3 regions of the Shewanella sp. 433 genome follow, and region 2 is predicted to be linked to each of the others. Evidence: predicted binding sites of a transcription regulator. Region 2 holds the regulator's gene; each other region holds the start of a gene.

Region 1 (4,729 bases), 1.0 Mb from region 2:
TTGTTCGGCATTTGCCATAATAACTCATAGCTATGCTGATACTTTTCAAAGTCAGGCACCACTTGCTTAAGCTGACCATCTTTACTGGCTTTCACGCTGATTAATCCGCGTGGAGGTTCAATGCCATTGGTCGCATTTGAGATCTGTGATGAGGTCTCTGATGGCATCAGGGCCGACAGCGTAGAGTTACGCAGGCCATGAGTCACTATCTCTTCACGCAGTGTTTCCCAATCAAGGTGCAATGGTTCGTCACAAATTTTATCCAAGTCACGCTTATAGGTGTCTATGGGTAAAATGCCTTTGGCATAATTAGTCTCATGGAACAAAGGGCAAGCGCCTTGTTCTTTCGCCAAGTTTACCGAAGCTTTCAATAGATAATATTGGATAGCTTCAAAGGTTCTGTGGGTAATGCCGTTGGCTGAGCCATCGGAGTAACGTACCCCTTCCTTAGCCAAGTAGTTGGCGAAGTTAATCACGCCTATCCCTAAGGTACGACGGTTCATCGATGCTTTATGAGCCGAGGTTATAGGGTAATCTTGATAATCGAGTAGATTATCTAACGCACGTACAGCCAGATCAGCTAATGGCTCTAGCTCTTCAAGATTCTTAATTGCACCTAAGTTAAGGGCTGATAAGGTACACAGCGCGATTTCACCGTTAGGATCGTCTACATTGTTCAGTGGTTTGGTTGGCAGAGCGATTTCTAAACACAAGTTAGATTGACGCACTGGTGCTACTTTAGAGTCGAATGGGCTGTGAGTATTACAGTGATCGACGTTTTGAATATAGATACGACCAGTAGAAGCGCGCTCTTGCATCATTAATGCAAATAGCTCAACGGCTTTAATTTGCTTCTTACGAATGTTGTCATCCGCTTCATATTGCAGATAAAGACGTTCAAACTCGGCTTGGTCTTCAAAAAACGCATCATACATACCAGGTACGTCAGATGGGCTGAATAGGCTTATCATGCCACCTTGGATCAAGCGCTGATACATCAACTTGTTGATCTGAACACCATAATCCAAATGACGAATACGGTTATCGTCAACACCACGGTTGTTTTTCAATACCAGCAGTGATTCAACTTCTAAATGCCACATAGGGTAGAAGAGGGTCGCTGCGCCGCCACGAACGCCGCCTTGTGAGCACGACTTAACCGCGGTTTGGAAATACTTATAAAAAGGTAAGCAACCGGTGTGGAAAGCTTCGCCGCCACGAATTGGGCTACCTAGCGCACGAATGCGACCAGCATTAATACCAATACCGGCACGTTGTGATACGTACTTTACAATGGCCGACGCGGTAGCATTGATTGAGTCTAAGCTATCGCCACATTCAATCAGTACGCACGAACTGAACTGACGCGTAGGGGTACGCACACCCGCCATGATGGGGGTGGGTAGCGAGATCTTAAAGGTTGAAGTCGCATCATAGAAGTTTTTTACATAATCTAGACGCGTCTCTCTTGGGTATTTGGCAAACAAACATGCCGCAACCAGGATATATAAGAACTGGGCGCTCTCATAAATCTCATGACTAACCCGGTTTTGCACTAAGTACTTGCCTTCGAGCTGTTTAACGGCTGCGTAAGAGAAGTTCATGTCGCGCCAGTGATCGATATGCTCATCAAGCAAATCTAACTCTTCGCGAGTGTAGTCACTTAGGATGTGGCTATCGTATTTGCCCATCTCCACCAGCTTAATGACATGATCATATAGCTTAGGCGGTTCAAATTGACCAAAGGCTTTCTTACGCAAATGGAAGATAGCTAAACGGGCAGAGAGAAACTGATAATCAGGTGATTCTGGCGAGATTAAATCTGCGGCAGCCTTAATAATGGTTTCATGAATTGCTTCAGTTGGAATTCCATCATAAAACTGAAGGTGAGAACGTAATTCCACTTCAGAGACAGAGACATTTTTCAGTCCATTTGCCGCCCAAGTGATCACTCGGTGGATCTTATCGAGATCGATAGTTTCACGTTCGCCACTGCGTTTAGTGACTTGCATAGTGCTGTTCATTAAAGATAAGCCTTGATTAAATATTGTGGTCATATGAGCTGGAAAATACACTCAACGTTTCCCTGTCAAAACAATCGAAAAGTTAACAAAAACTACCAAAATACAACTTAGGTTTTAGTGGCTTCGATCGTCACTCACACACAATATATGGTGTTATATAAATAATAGGATACAAGATAGTGAGGTTGGTGGCATTTTGCAAGCGGCATTTTAGGGGACAAGTTGTGGATATCTTGGGGGTAACATTAAGGGTTAGTAACGGCTAACCTTTAAGGCTTGTTTTCAATAATGCTTGCTGATTTTGAGTAAGTTTTGTGCTGCTAAATTTAATCTAATAGAACGCTAGTTTTATCATCGATCGCGACGATCGATGATTGGCAAATGGGTTGTGAGATGGCGAGCAAATCACTGTAAATATCCATCAAGGTGCTTCGATGTAAAACACTGGAAATCATAAAACGACATTTCAAAGCAACATTTTATAAAAAATCGTCAAAAGCAGCGTGTTTTTAAAACCAACACCAGCAAATCGCTATAGTGCGATTTGCTGGTTATCAGTGGTTTCGTTTACGTATTATGGCTGACAGAGGCTTGAGCAAGATAGTCGATAATTGCGTATGGCTTATCAAAGCATATTTGATGTGGCCAATCAGCTGGCTTGTCATCTTTAGCGATATAGCCCCACATGGCGATCCCCCCATGCATGTGGCTATTTTGCGCCGCTTCAAGATCGCGCCGTGCATCACCGATATAGATGATGTTACCAGCATCACAGCCCAGCTGCTGCGCAGCTAACAGCATCGGCGCTGCAGCGGGTTTACCTTGGGTGGTAGAGTCGCCGCTGATAACGCTGCGTATACACTCGATAAGGGGCTGTTGCCCTAAACACAGTTTAGTTAATAAAGGGCGGGTAAATCGTGCTGCCTTATTCGTGACCACACCAAAGGCAATGCCATTCTCCATTAAATAGTGCAGTACTTCAGTCATGCCATCAAACAACCTAGCATTGTCGCCATTAATGCGTTGATAGTGCGCCAGCAGCGCCTGCTGCAGTTGGACTTTTTGCGCAGCATCGAGTGTCGGCTGCGCCGCAGTAACTAGGGCTAAACTGCCATTGGATGCGGCGTCACGTACATCTTCAAGTGCAACACTGGGGTAATCGAAATCGTGCAGAGCCAGATTCAGCGCCGCAACCAGATCGGGTGCGGTATCAGCCAAGGTGCCGTCTAAATCAAACAGCACCCCGAGGATCGTACTGTTAGGCATCGTCATTTTTGACTGTCGCTATCATATAATTGACATCGAGACTCTTGGTATAACGAAACATACCGCTTAACGGATTGTAAGTGATCCCAGTAGCGTCGCTGCAGATAAGCTCGGCATTATCTGCCATCGCGATAAGCTCAGCAGGTTTGATGTACTTATTATGATCATGGGTGCCCACGGGTAACATCTTAAGCAGATATTCTGCGCCCAGTACTGTCTCTATGTAAGCACGGATATTACGGTTAATAGTCGAGAAAAACACATAGCCGCCAGGTTTGACCATGTCGCTGCAGGCTTGAATGACTGATGCAGGATCGGGCACATGCTCCAGCATCTCCATGCAAGTAACCACATCATATGCAGCAAGGTGGTAATCGCGGTGAGCTTCGGCGGTATCTTGAATGTAATTGATCTCAACCCCGGTCTCAAGTGCATGCAAGCGAGCGACATCTAATGGCTCAGTCCCCATGTCTAACCCATCCACTTTAGCGCCAATACGGGCCATGCTTTCAGATAAGATCCCGCCGCCGCAGCCGACATCTAATACACGTTTGCCAAACAGGCCGCCGACCGTTTGGTCGATGAAGTTCAGTCGTAGCGGGTTGAGTTTGTGAATAGGCTTAAACTCGCCTTCTGGATCCCACCAGGTTTCTGCCATTTTTTCAAATTTAGCGATTTCCTGTGGATCAACATTGCTATGGTTAGACACTCTTGGACCTCTCATCGAGATTTTATTGTGGTGCTATTATACCGATAGCAATTAATAAACAAAGGATTATCAATCAGGTTGCGTAAGCTCGGTGTTGACTTTGCTGTCAAAGCATACTGGGTTTGATTTGAGTCAATGTTTATCGGTTTAATCATATATTTGCTGGGAAATATCAATAGGGTCTAGCGACAATAATTATCTGTGTTAGAATGCCAAATCACGTTTTCAGGCTTGATACAACACTGTTTTATTTTCATACAGTAGGGTGTCGGCTAAATTTCAAGGGATCGAGCAGTTTATGACTGATCTGGCTTCATCTATAACACCAATTAATATTGAAGACGAATTAAAGAATTCATATTTAGATTACGCCATGAGCGTTATCGTTGGCCGTGCTCTACCTGATGTAAGAGACGGACTCAAACCTGTTCACCGCCGCGTGTTATTTGCGATGAACGAACTCAAGAATGATTGGAATAAACCCTATAAAAAATCGGCACGTGTTGTCGGTGACGTTATCGGTAAATATCACCCACATGGTGATACCGCGGTTTATGACACTATCGTTCGTATGGCGCAGCCATTCTCGCTACGTTACACCCTAGTTGATGGCCAAGGTAACTTTGGTTCGGTCGACGGTGACTCTGCAGCAGCAATGCGTTATACCGAAATTCGTATGGAGAAGTTAGCTCACTCTTTACTGGCTGACTTAGACAAAGAAACCGTCGAT
Region 2 (4,729 bases):
AAGGTATTTTGCAGGTGTACCCGCACTAAGCTGTTTGGCTTAACGTCACCTTTAATAAGGGCATAGTTAAGTTGGTTGTCTATGGTGTCACGGTAGGTGATCATCTCAAACTCACCAAAACGGGTTGGCAACTTGCACTTAGCCTCGCGTACCACTGTGGTCTCTTTGGTATTGCGGTATTCGATTAAATCAGCAATGGTTCCTATTTTTAGACCATGCTTTTCGGCAAAAATCTCAAGATCGGGACGACGCGCCATGGTGCCATCGTCATTCAGGATTTCAACGATAACAGCTGAAGGCTCTAAACCTGCAAGACGGGCAATATCACAGCCCGCTTCGGTGTGACCTGCGCGCACTAAAACGCCCCCTTCTTGGGCCATCAGCGGGAAAATATGCCCTGGCTGCACAATATCGGTTGGCTTAGCATCTTTCGCCACAGCCGCTTTCACGGTCACGGCTCTATCTTGGGCAGAAATACCGGTTGTCACCCCTTCAGCAGCTTCAATCGACACGGTAAAGTTAGTCGAAAATTGCGCGTTATTGTTGGTAACCATCAAGGGTAAATTCAGCTGTTGACAGCGGGCTTTCGTCATGGTTTGGCAAATTAAGCCGCGTCCGAAAGTGGCCATAAAGTTGATCGCCTCAGGGGTGACAAGATCTGCCGCCATGATAAGATCGCCTTCGTTTTCTCTATCTTCGTCATCCATCAGGATAACCATTTTGCCTAAACGAATATCTTCGATAATCGCTTCTATGCTATGTAGTGCCATTGTTAGACCTTGAAATGTTCTTCTAGTAATAAATATTTAATCTGCTATTAGCGGGCATTACCAGCCTCTATCTTAAAAAGCCTGAGCGAGCTAACAGATCCATCGTCACTTCTGGGGCTTTGCTAACATTTTCATCTGCATTGTGCCCCGAATACGTCATTAAACGCTCTAAATGACGAGCAATCAGATCCACCTCGATATTGACGCTATCGCCGGTTTTTAAGTTGATAAGGGTGGTTTCACCCGCGGTATGCGGCACTATGGTTAATCGAAAGCGTTCGCCTTGTACCTCATTCACCGTCAGGCTAACGCCGTCGATAGTAATGGAGCCTTTATGGGCGATGTAGCGCGCCAAACCTTGAGGCGGCGTTAACCAAAATTCGATAGCCTTACCACGGTATTGCCTATCGTCGACGTAAGCGACGCCATCGACATGACCGCTCACCATATGACCCCCTAAGCGTGTGGTCGGTGTGACAGCTTTTTCTAAATTAACCGCTTGCCCCACTTGATAATGGGCAAAGCCTGTCAGTGATACTGTCTCGGCTGAGATATCGGCAACATAACCGTCGCTTAAGCATTCGACCACGGTGAGACACACGCCATTGGTGGCAATGCTATCACCAAGTTTGACATCACTTAAGTCCAGCTTTCCACTGGCCACGGTGAGACGAATATCGTCGCCACGGCGCTCAATTTTCCTTAGATTTCCTACTGACTCAATGATCCCAGTAAACATCTTTACCTACTTAGTTGCTCTGCACTTTAACAGGAGTGTGCACTTAAATTAAATGTAAAACGCCTATCGTCACCGACTTTGCGCTCATCAGTTAACACTAACTTAGGCAGTTGCGTCATCTGAGTATAGTCGGGTAACTGGAGTAAATTACGCCCGTGGCTGCCAAGCAATTTAGGCGCTTGGTATAAGACCAATTCATCGGCCAGTTGCTGTGCCATAAAAGCCCCCGCCAAGGTAGCGCCAGCTTCGACCATCACGCTATTGCACGTTTGCCCTAAATGCCACAGCAATGCTGCGAGCGGCACGCGCCCCTCTTGGGCGTCAAGCTGTAAATGGCTCACATGTTGTGGCCAGGAGGCCTGTACAGACGGGCTATAAGGCGTGCAAGACACCAATAGGATAGGTGATGGGATGGCCAATAATTTTGCTTGGCTACCTAAGCGCGCCTGACTATCAAGCACTACCCGCAATGGCTGCTTTAACAACTCAGCAGGCAGTGAATCGGCTAGGCTTCCAAGCTCTTGATGGCGCACATTCATGCTGGGATCATCTTGCAATACGCTATCGATGCCGGTTATCACCGCACAATGACGCGCGCGCATTCGCTGCACATCGCGGCGGGCATTAGCGCCCGTTATCCACTTCGATGTGCCATTGGACAGCGCCGTTTTACCGTCTAAACTGGCGGCCAACTTAATGCTCACCCAAGGCAATCCTGTCGCCATACGCTTCATAAAGCCTTGATTCAGCGCGGCCGCCTCATCACGCAGCAGATCGATATCGACCTCAATGCCTGCTTGCTGCAGCATCTTAATACCACGACCAGACACCTGCGGATTAGGGTCGGTTACCGCTACCACCACCCGCGCCACTTGCGCATCGATCAACGCCTGTGCACACGGCGGGGTGCGGCCATAGTGGCTACACGGCTCTAGAGTGACATAGGCGGTTGCCCCTTGGGCTTGCTCGCCAGCCATGCGCAGTGCATGCACTTCGGCATGGGGGCCGCCCGCGGCAATATGATAACCTTCGCCGACCACCTTGTCCGCCAAGGTGATAACACAGCCCACGCTCGGGTTGGGTCGAGTGGTATAGCGCCCTTTACGCGCTAACTTGATGGCTTTTGCCATCATTTCAATGTCAAATTTTGACCACGCCATGTGCCATATCCATGCAATCTAATGATTAAAAATCGGTTTATTTGGTCGACTTAGGACTCTGCAGTTTCGCAATGGCGTCACCAAACTCGGACACATCTTCAAAGGCGCGATACACAGAAGCGAAACGGATATAGGCGACTTTATCGAGGTGGACCAAGTGGTCCATCATCAAATTACCTATCATCTCAGAGGTGACTTCGCGCTCACCGGTGGCGCGCAGCGTCGACTTTATCTTACTTAATGCCTGCTCAATTTCATCCATAGATACCGGACGTTTCTCGACTGCGCGTAACATGCCGCCCCGCAGCTTTTCTTCATCGAACGGCTGGCGACTACCGTCTTGCTTAACCACTCGCGGCATCACTAACTCGGCGCCTTCAAAAGTGGTGAATCTTTCATGGCACTCTAGGCATTCACGGCGACGGCGAACCTGATGGCCATCGGCAACCAAGCGAGAATCGATCACCTTAGTATCGGTTGCGCTGCAAAACGGACAATACATTGAGCCTCCAGCATAAAAGCACTTAAATAGATCGGTTGGCATGCATAAAAAAGCCAACTGAGAGATACAAAAATGGCCGCTATCATAGCGGCCATCGAAGTTTACCTGATTTAACCCTTAAGGTTAACCGTAAACAGGGAACTTAGCGCACAAATCAAGGACCTGGTTTTTCACCCGCTCGATAGTGGCTTCGTTGTTGATGTCATCAAGCACATCACACATCCAGTTAGTTAACTCAATCGCTTGCGCTTCTTTGAAACCACGACGAGTGATCGCTGGCGAGCCGATACGCAGACCCGAGGTCACAAAAGGTGAGCGAGGATCGTTAGGCACTGAGTTTTTGTTCACTGTGATGTTGGCACGCCCAAGTGCAGCATCAGCGTCTTTACCTGTGATATCTTTAGCAATCAAATCAAGCAGGAATAGGTGGTTGTCGGTACCGCCAGACACTACATCATAACCGCGCTGGATAAAGGTGTTTGCCATCGCTTTGGCGTTAACAACCACTTGCTCTTGGTACGTTTTAAACTCAGGCTCTAATGCTTCTTTGAACGCCACCGCTTTAGCCGCGATAACGTGCATCAATGGGCCACCTTGGCCACCTGGGAATACCGCTGAGTTTAGCTTCTTGTAAATATCTTCATCATCACAGGCCGACAAGATCAAGCCGCCACGTGGGCCAGCCAGAGTCTTATGGGTTGTGGTGGTCACCACGTGTGCATGTGGCAGTGGATTAGGGTAGATACCCGCAGCCACTAGACCTGCAACGTGCGCCATATCGACAAACAGGTAAGCACCGACTTTGTCTGCGATTTCGCGGAACTTGCCCCAATCGATAATACCAGAGTAGGCACTGAAACCGGCGATAATCATCTTAGGTTGATGCTCAACGGCAAGGCGCTCAACTTCAGCGTAATCAATCTTACCAGTGGTTTCGTCGATACCGTACTGCACGGCATTGTACAATTTACCCGAGAAGCTCACGTGAGAGCCATGGGTCAAGTGACCACCGTGGGCAAGGCTCATACCCAAAACGGTATCGCCGCCTTGAAGTAGCGCCATAAATACCGCTGAGTTAGCTTGTGAACCAGAGTGAGGCTGAACGTTGGCGTAAGTGGCACCAAATAGCTCTTTGGCGCGAGAGATAGCGAGCTCTTCAGCGATATCCACATACTCACAACCACCATAGTAACGCTTACCCGGGTAACCTTCGGCATACTTGTTAGTCAGCTGAGAACCTTGCGCTTCTAATACACGAGGACTGGTGTAGTTTTCAGAGGCGATAAGCTCGATGTGCTCTTCTTGGCGACGAGTTTCATCTTGGATCGCTTGAAACAGTTGTGGATCGAAGTCCGCAATATTCATCTCTTTTTTCAGCATTGGTCACTCCAGCTGTTAAAGTCTTATTAAGTAGGGTTGCGCGGTATTCTACAGTGCAATTGATCACAATCCCAGCATTAGCAACATGAAATTAGCCGTAATTCAGGCTTAGAAATATTCATCTAAGCGCCCCACTGCAGCCAACGCCATAAGCGAGTCATTGTTTGGCAAGCGGATT
Region 3 (4,729 bases), 1.4 Mb from region 2:
CCTACAGGTGTTTTACCCGGCGCTTAACCTCTTCTTGCTTACCATAGTTAAATGGCCGCGCATCTGGGCTGCCTAAATAACCGCACACTCGACGCGTCACTGAGACTCGACTGGGCTCATGATTACCGCATTTAGGACAGGTAAAGCCCTTACTGGTACAGCTAAATTCACCTGTAAAACCACAGTCATAACACTCGTCAATCGGCGTATTTGTGCCGTAATAAGGCACGCGGCTATAACTGTAATCCCACACGTTTTCGAGCGCTTCAATATTATGCTGCATATTGGGATATTCGCCGTAGCAGATAAATCCACCGTTGGTCAGTGCTGGATAAGGCATCTCAAAATCCAGCTTATCGTAAGGATTGACCTTTTTTTCCACATCTAAGTGGAAACTGTTAGTGTAGTAACCTCTGTCGGTCACGCCATCAATCACCCCAAAAGCCTTAGTGTCAAGTTTACAAAAACGGCTACAAAGGTTTTCACTCGGTGTGCTGTATAAACTAAAGGCATAACCGGACTCGTCACGCCAGCGCACTGTTGCCGCTTTAAGGTGTTCAATAATGGCAATTGCTTTGGCGCGCAGCTGCTCACTGTCAAACAGGTGGATTTGATTGCCGTAAAGCGCATTAACGGTTTCATGTAGCCCTATATAACCTAACGAAATTGATGCGCGGCCATTTTTGAAAATCTGGCTAATATCATCATCGGCGCGCAAACGTACACCACACGCCCCTTCCATGTACAAAATCGGGGCAACGCGCGCTTTCACTCCTTCTAGACGCTCGATACGTGTATCTAATGCGCGTCTGGCAATGGCTAAACGTTGATCTAAAATGGCAAAGAAACGCGCTTCATCACCATTGGCTTCTAAGGCGACTCGCGGCAAGTTTAAGCTTACCACGCCCAAGTTATTACGCCCATCATGCACCAGTTCGCCGTCTTCTTCGTAGGTACCTAAAAAGCTGCGACAACCCATTGGCGTCTTAAATGAGCCGGTGACTTTTTCCACTTGCTCATAATTTAAAATATCTGGATACATGCGCATGGTGGCGCATTTTAACGCTAACTGTTTGATATCGTAGTTACAATCGCCACTCTTATGGTTTATACCATCTCGAATAGCAAACACCAGTTTAGGGAACACTGCCGTTTTGCGGTTTTTACCCAGCCCAGCCATTCGCACTTTCATCATTGAGGCCTGGATTAACCGCGACTCCCACGAGGTGCCTAAACCAAAACCAAAGGTCACAAACGGTGTTTGCCCATTAGCAGTATGTAAGGTGTTGACCTCATACTCCAACGACTGAAACGCATCGTGACACTCTTTTTCGGTCTGCGCGGTGGCAAAGGCTTTGGCATCTGTAATGCCCCACTTTAAGGCCACTTGATAATGTTTGTCATAGCTTTTAGCCACAAATGGCGCTAACACTTCATCGATACGATTAATGGTGGTGCCACCATAAATATGGCTTGCTACCTGAGCAATAATTTGCGCCGTAACTGCTGTGGCCGTTGAGATCGATTTTGGGGTTTCAATTTCGGCATTGCCCATCTTAAAACCATGAGTCAACATGCCGGCTAAATCAATTAGCATGCAGTTAAACATCGGGAAAAAAGGCGCGTAATCCAAATCGTGATAATGGATCTCACCCGCTTCATGGGCCGACACGACATCTTTGGGTAAAATATGGCGAGTCGCATAATGCTTGGCCACAATACCAGCAAGCAGATCGCGCTGGGTCGGGATCACTTTTGAGTCTTTATTGGCGTTTTCGTTAAGCAAGGCTGCATTGCTTTGTTCAACCAAACCACGAATATCGCGATTGAGTCGACTGCTCTGCTCTCGATGGACATCTCTATCGTGACGATATTCGATATACACGCGCGCTAAAGCCTTATAGGGACCTTCCATCAGTTGATTTTCAACCGCATCTTGCAGATCGTGGATATCCACTTCGGCCACATCAGCCATGGCACGGCTCACTTGACTCGCGACTTGAGTAGCATAGGCAACATCATCAATACCTGCTGAGTTTGCAGCGGCAATTACCGCATCTCTGATCCTTGTTTCGTCAAAAGGCGTGCGGTAACCATCCCGCTTAATAACTACTGGCATTGTTTAATATCTCCTCAAGTAACGTTCAAAATGACACCATATATAGTGCCAACAAAACATTAAGACACAATATGTAGCGCATTAAGCTACAAAGTCACTTGAAGTACCTTGATCCAGATCATGATTTTACCGATGGTATTTTGCGACAAAAGATTACTGCAAACTAGGCCACTTATCTTAAAAAGTGGCCTTGACCAAGCATCGAAACAAGGCTAGATAATGTAAAAAGTCGGGACAAACTGTGGATAAGTGTAGCTAAGTTACGTAAGCCGCTTAGATAATGCTAAATAACTGCTTAATTGGCCACTCGATTGTTGTGAATTTCCCATCGATGCAGCTAATTGCATGGTCGATTTCAATCCTTGCCACTGCTCTTTTTCCATTGCGGGCATATTAGTGTCGGCGTTGATCAACACAGTTAACTGTGCCGATACCCGAGCGGCGGTTTGGCTGTATAATGCGCCATCAATACTGTCCATGTTATTAAGCACGGTTTTAGCATCATCGAGCATTTTATGCAGCGCCTTATCTGGCTCCGATTGCGTTAATCCCTCTTGCTTACTGTCAATAAAGTCCAGCAGTGATTGCGACGCCTCATTGGGCTCTGGGATCTCAAATCCTGCAGAGCTTAAGCGGTTTAACTGGCTATCTGACAAGATACCATCTTGATGTAACCGCTGAATAAGCTTAGGAATATCATTAATACTAAATTCGCCCGCGCTAAAAAAGTCATCCGCCATCGCCTCAATTTTTTGAGCTCGCTGCGCCCGAGGCGATAATGACACTTCTTCTTGGGGGATGGCCGCACCGTTTGCCTGCGCTGGGCGAGTTCGTTCGCCTAAGCTTACCGTGTCAGCCGGTGCATTCGCGCCTTGGGTTTGATGATTAAGCGCACCACTATAGGCATCGGTAACCTGTTGAGAATTAGAGGTTGTTGGTAGCTGACTGATTGGATTCATTGTCAAAATGTCGACGACTGCTAAACGAATACTTTGTCAAAGCAAAAACTAGGCCGCTTTTAAAAACATTCAATAGATTCGATGATAAATAGCGTAGGTATTACATCATTAACATCATCGAATCCATATAGTCCCAGCCACCGGCTATAGCCAAGCTCAATCATTTAACCCCATAGCATAGGTAAATCGTAAGCTGATAGCCTTATTACATGAATGACTTGCGTGGAAACTCTTCGAGCACAGTGGTGATAATATGCGCTACCTGCTTTACCGCTTGTTCACCCGCTTCTATGGCTTCGTTGGCACGATGAAATTCCATAGTGCCAATATCAGCCACATTAGGGGTGATCAATAGATCTGGAGGATCGCCCATTAAACGTACTCGCTTATGGCGCTGCTCTAAAATATCCATCGATTGTGACATCACAGCCAACATCCCCGGCTGATTACGATTGCCCAGAGAAAACTTATCGGTTAACCCTGACACATACTCTCGGCCTCGCGCCAGCAGATCCATAAAGCCAACATCTTGCCCTTGAGCCTTGATTTCCTCTGCGGTCGGCACCGACGCTTGCGCGCTAGACGACAGCGACACAGGCAGTTGTTCTAGGCGTGTCTTGCGATGACCATAAAGATCGACCGCAATCACTAAATCGACCCCCATGGCTCGGCTCACCGATATTGGCACAGGGTTAACGACGGCGCCGTCAACCAGCCAACGATCGCCAATGCGCGCCGGAGGCAAGATGCCAGGCATAGAGCAAGAGGCGCGCACCGCATGACGCAAATCCCCTCGTTGAAACCAGATCTCCTGACCACTATATAAGTCGGTTGCCACGGCGGCAAAGGGACGCTTCATCTGTTCAATGTCGAGCACGCCAATGTGCTGTTGCATCACATCAAACACCTTTTCACCACCAATTAAGCCTCCTTTACGCCAGCTTAAATCCATTAAGCCAAGGACATCCCAACTAGAAAAGCCACTCACCCATTGCTGCAGTTCACTGAGGTTATCTTGGGCATAGGCAGCACCGACCACAGAACCAATAGAGCACCCTGCCACTTTGTCTGGCTTTATTCCCATTTTAGCTAATTCATTGAGCACCCCAATATGGGCCCAGCCCTTAGCTGCGCCGCTGCCTAACGCGATACCGATAGTCGCCATCTATTATCTCCCTTACTCATCACTGCCTCGTATCAATTAAAGGCATAACCCTTATCTGCCATCATAGGCTAAAGCATGACGCGCGAAAATGGCTTATTTGCCTTGATTACGATATCCGTCCTCCACAAGCACTAATCCTAATGGCTGAAAGCCCCAAGTCGATGTATAATGCGCTCTTATTGATATTTTGGAGCACACCTTTGCAATTTTCAGATTTTTCACTCGATAAACGCCTACTAACCAGCCTAGAACATATGGGCATCGACAAGCCGACCGAGATCCAAGAGCAATCGATACCTGTAGGCCTATCGGGAAAGGATCTAATGGCATCGTCTAAAACCGGCTCGGGTAAGACCTTGGCGTTTTTACTGCCCGCTATGCAGCGTATTATCTCGACCAAAGCATTGAGTAAACGCGATCCTCGCGTACTCATTTTATTGCCCACCCGAGAGCTGGCAACGCAGGTATACAGCCAGTTACGACTGC

Evidence for each region. Region 2 encodes NrdR, which represses ribonucleotide reductase genes. Its sites were predicted from a motif close to AAACACNANATNTNGTGTTT; they were not measured.
Region 1: nrdA (class 1a ribonucleoside-diphosphate reductase subunit alpha) is a predicted target of NrdR. The motif match lies at 2,161-2,180, and genes of this name have one in related genera.
Region 3: nrdD (anaerobic ribonucleoside-triphosphate reductase) is a predicted target of NrdR. The motif match lies at 2,151-2,170, and genes of this name have one in related genera.

What each region holds. Positions count from the first base shown of each region.
Region 1 is NZ_CM181703.1:2,321,592-2,326,320, forward strand. Features, by position in the region: gene nrdA (class 1a ribonucleoside-diphosphate reductase subunit alpha) at 1-2,024, opposite strand, end outside; gene AC5YB1_RS10275 (HAD family hydrolase) at 2,592-3,290, opposite strand; gene ubiG (bifunctional 2-polyprenyl-6-hydroxyphenol methylase/3-demethylubiquinol 3-O-methyltransferase UbiG) at 3,283-3,999, opposite strand; gene gyrA (DNA gyrase subunit A) at 4,298-4,729, shown strand, end outside.
Region 2 is NZ_CM181703.1:3,326,233-3,330,961, forward strand. Features, by position in the region: gene ribBA (bifunctional 3,4-dihydroxy-2-butanone-4-phosphate synthase/GTP cyclohydrolase II) at 1-770, opposite strand, end outside; gene AC5YB1_RS14780 (riboflavin synthase) at 838-1,509, opposite strand; gene ribD (bifunctional diaminohydroxyphosphoribosylaminopyrimidine deaminase/5-amino-6-(5-phosphoribosylamino)uracil reductase RibD) at 1,536-2,669, opposite strand; gene nrdR (transcriptional regulator NrdR) at 2,707-3,171, opposite strand; gene glyA (serine hydroxymethyltransferase) at 3,295-4,551, opposite strand.
Region 3 is NZ_CM181703.1:1,889,217-1,893,945, reverse strand. Features, by position in the region: gene nrdD (anaerobic ribonucleoside-triphosphate reductase) at 2-2,119, opposite strand; gene AC5YB1_RS08325 (hypothetical protein) at 2,380-3,078, opposite strand; gene rssA (patatin-like phospholipase RssA) at 3,284-4,243, opposite strand; gene AC5YB1_RS08315 (DEAD/DEAH box helicase) at 4,444-4,729, shown strand, end outside.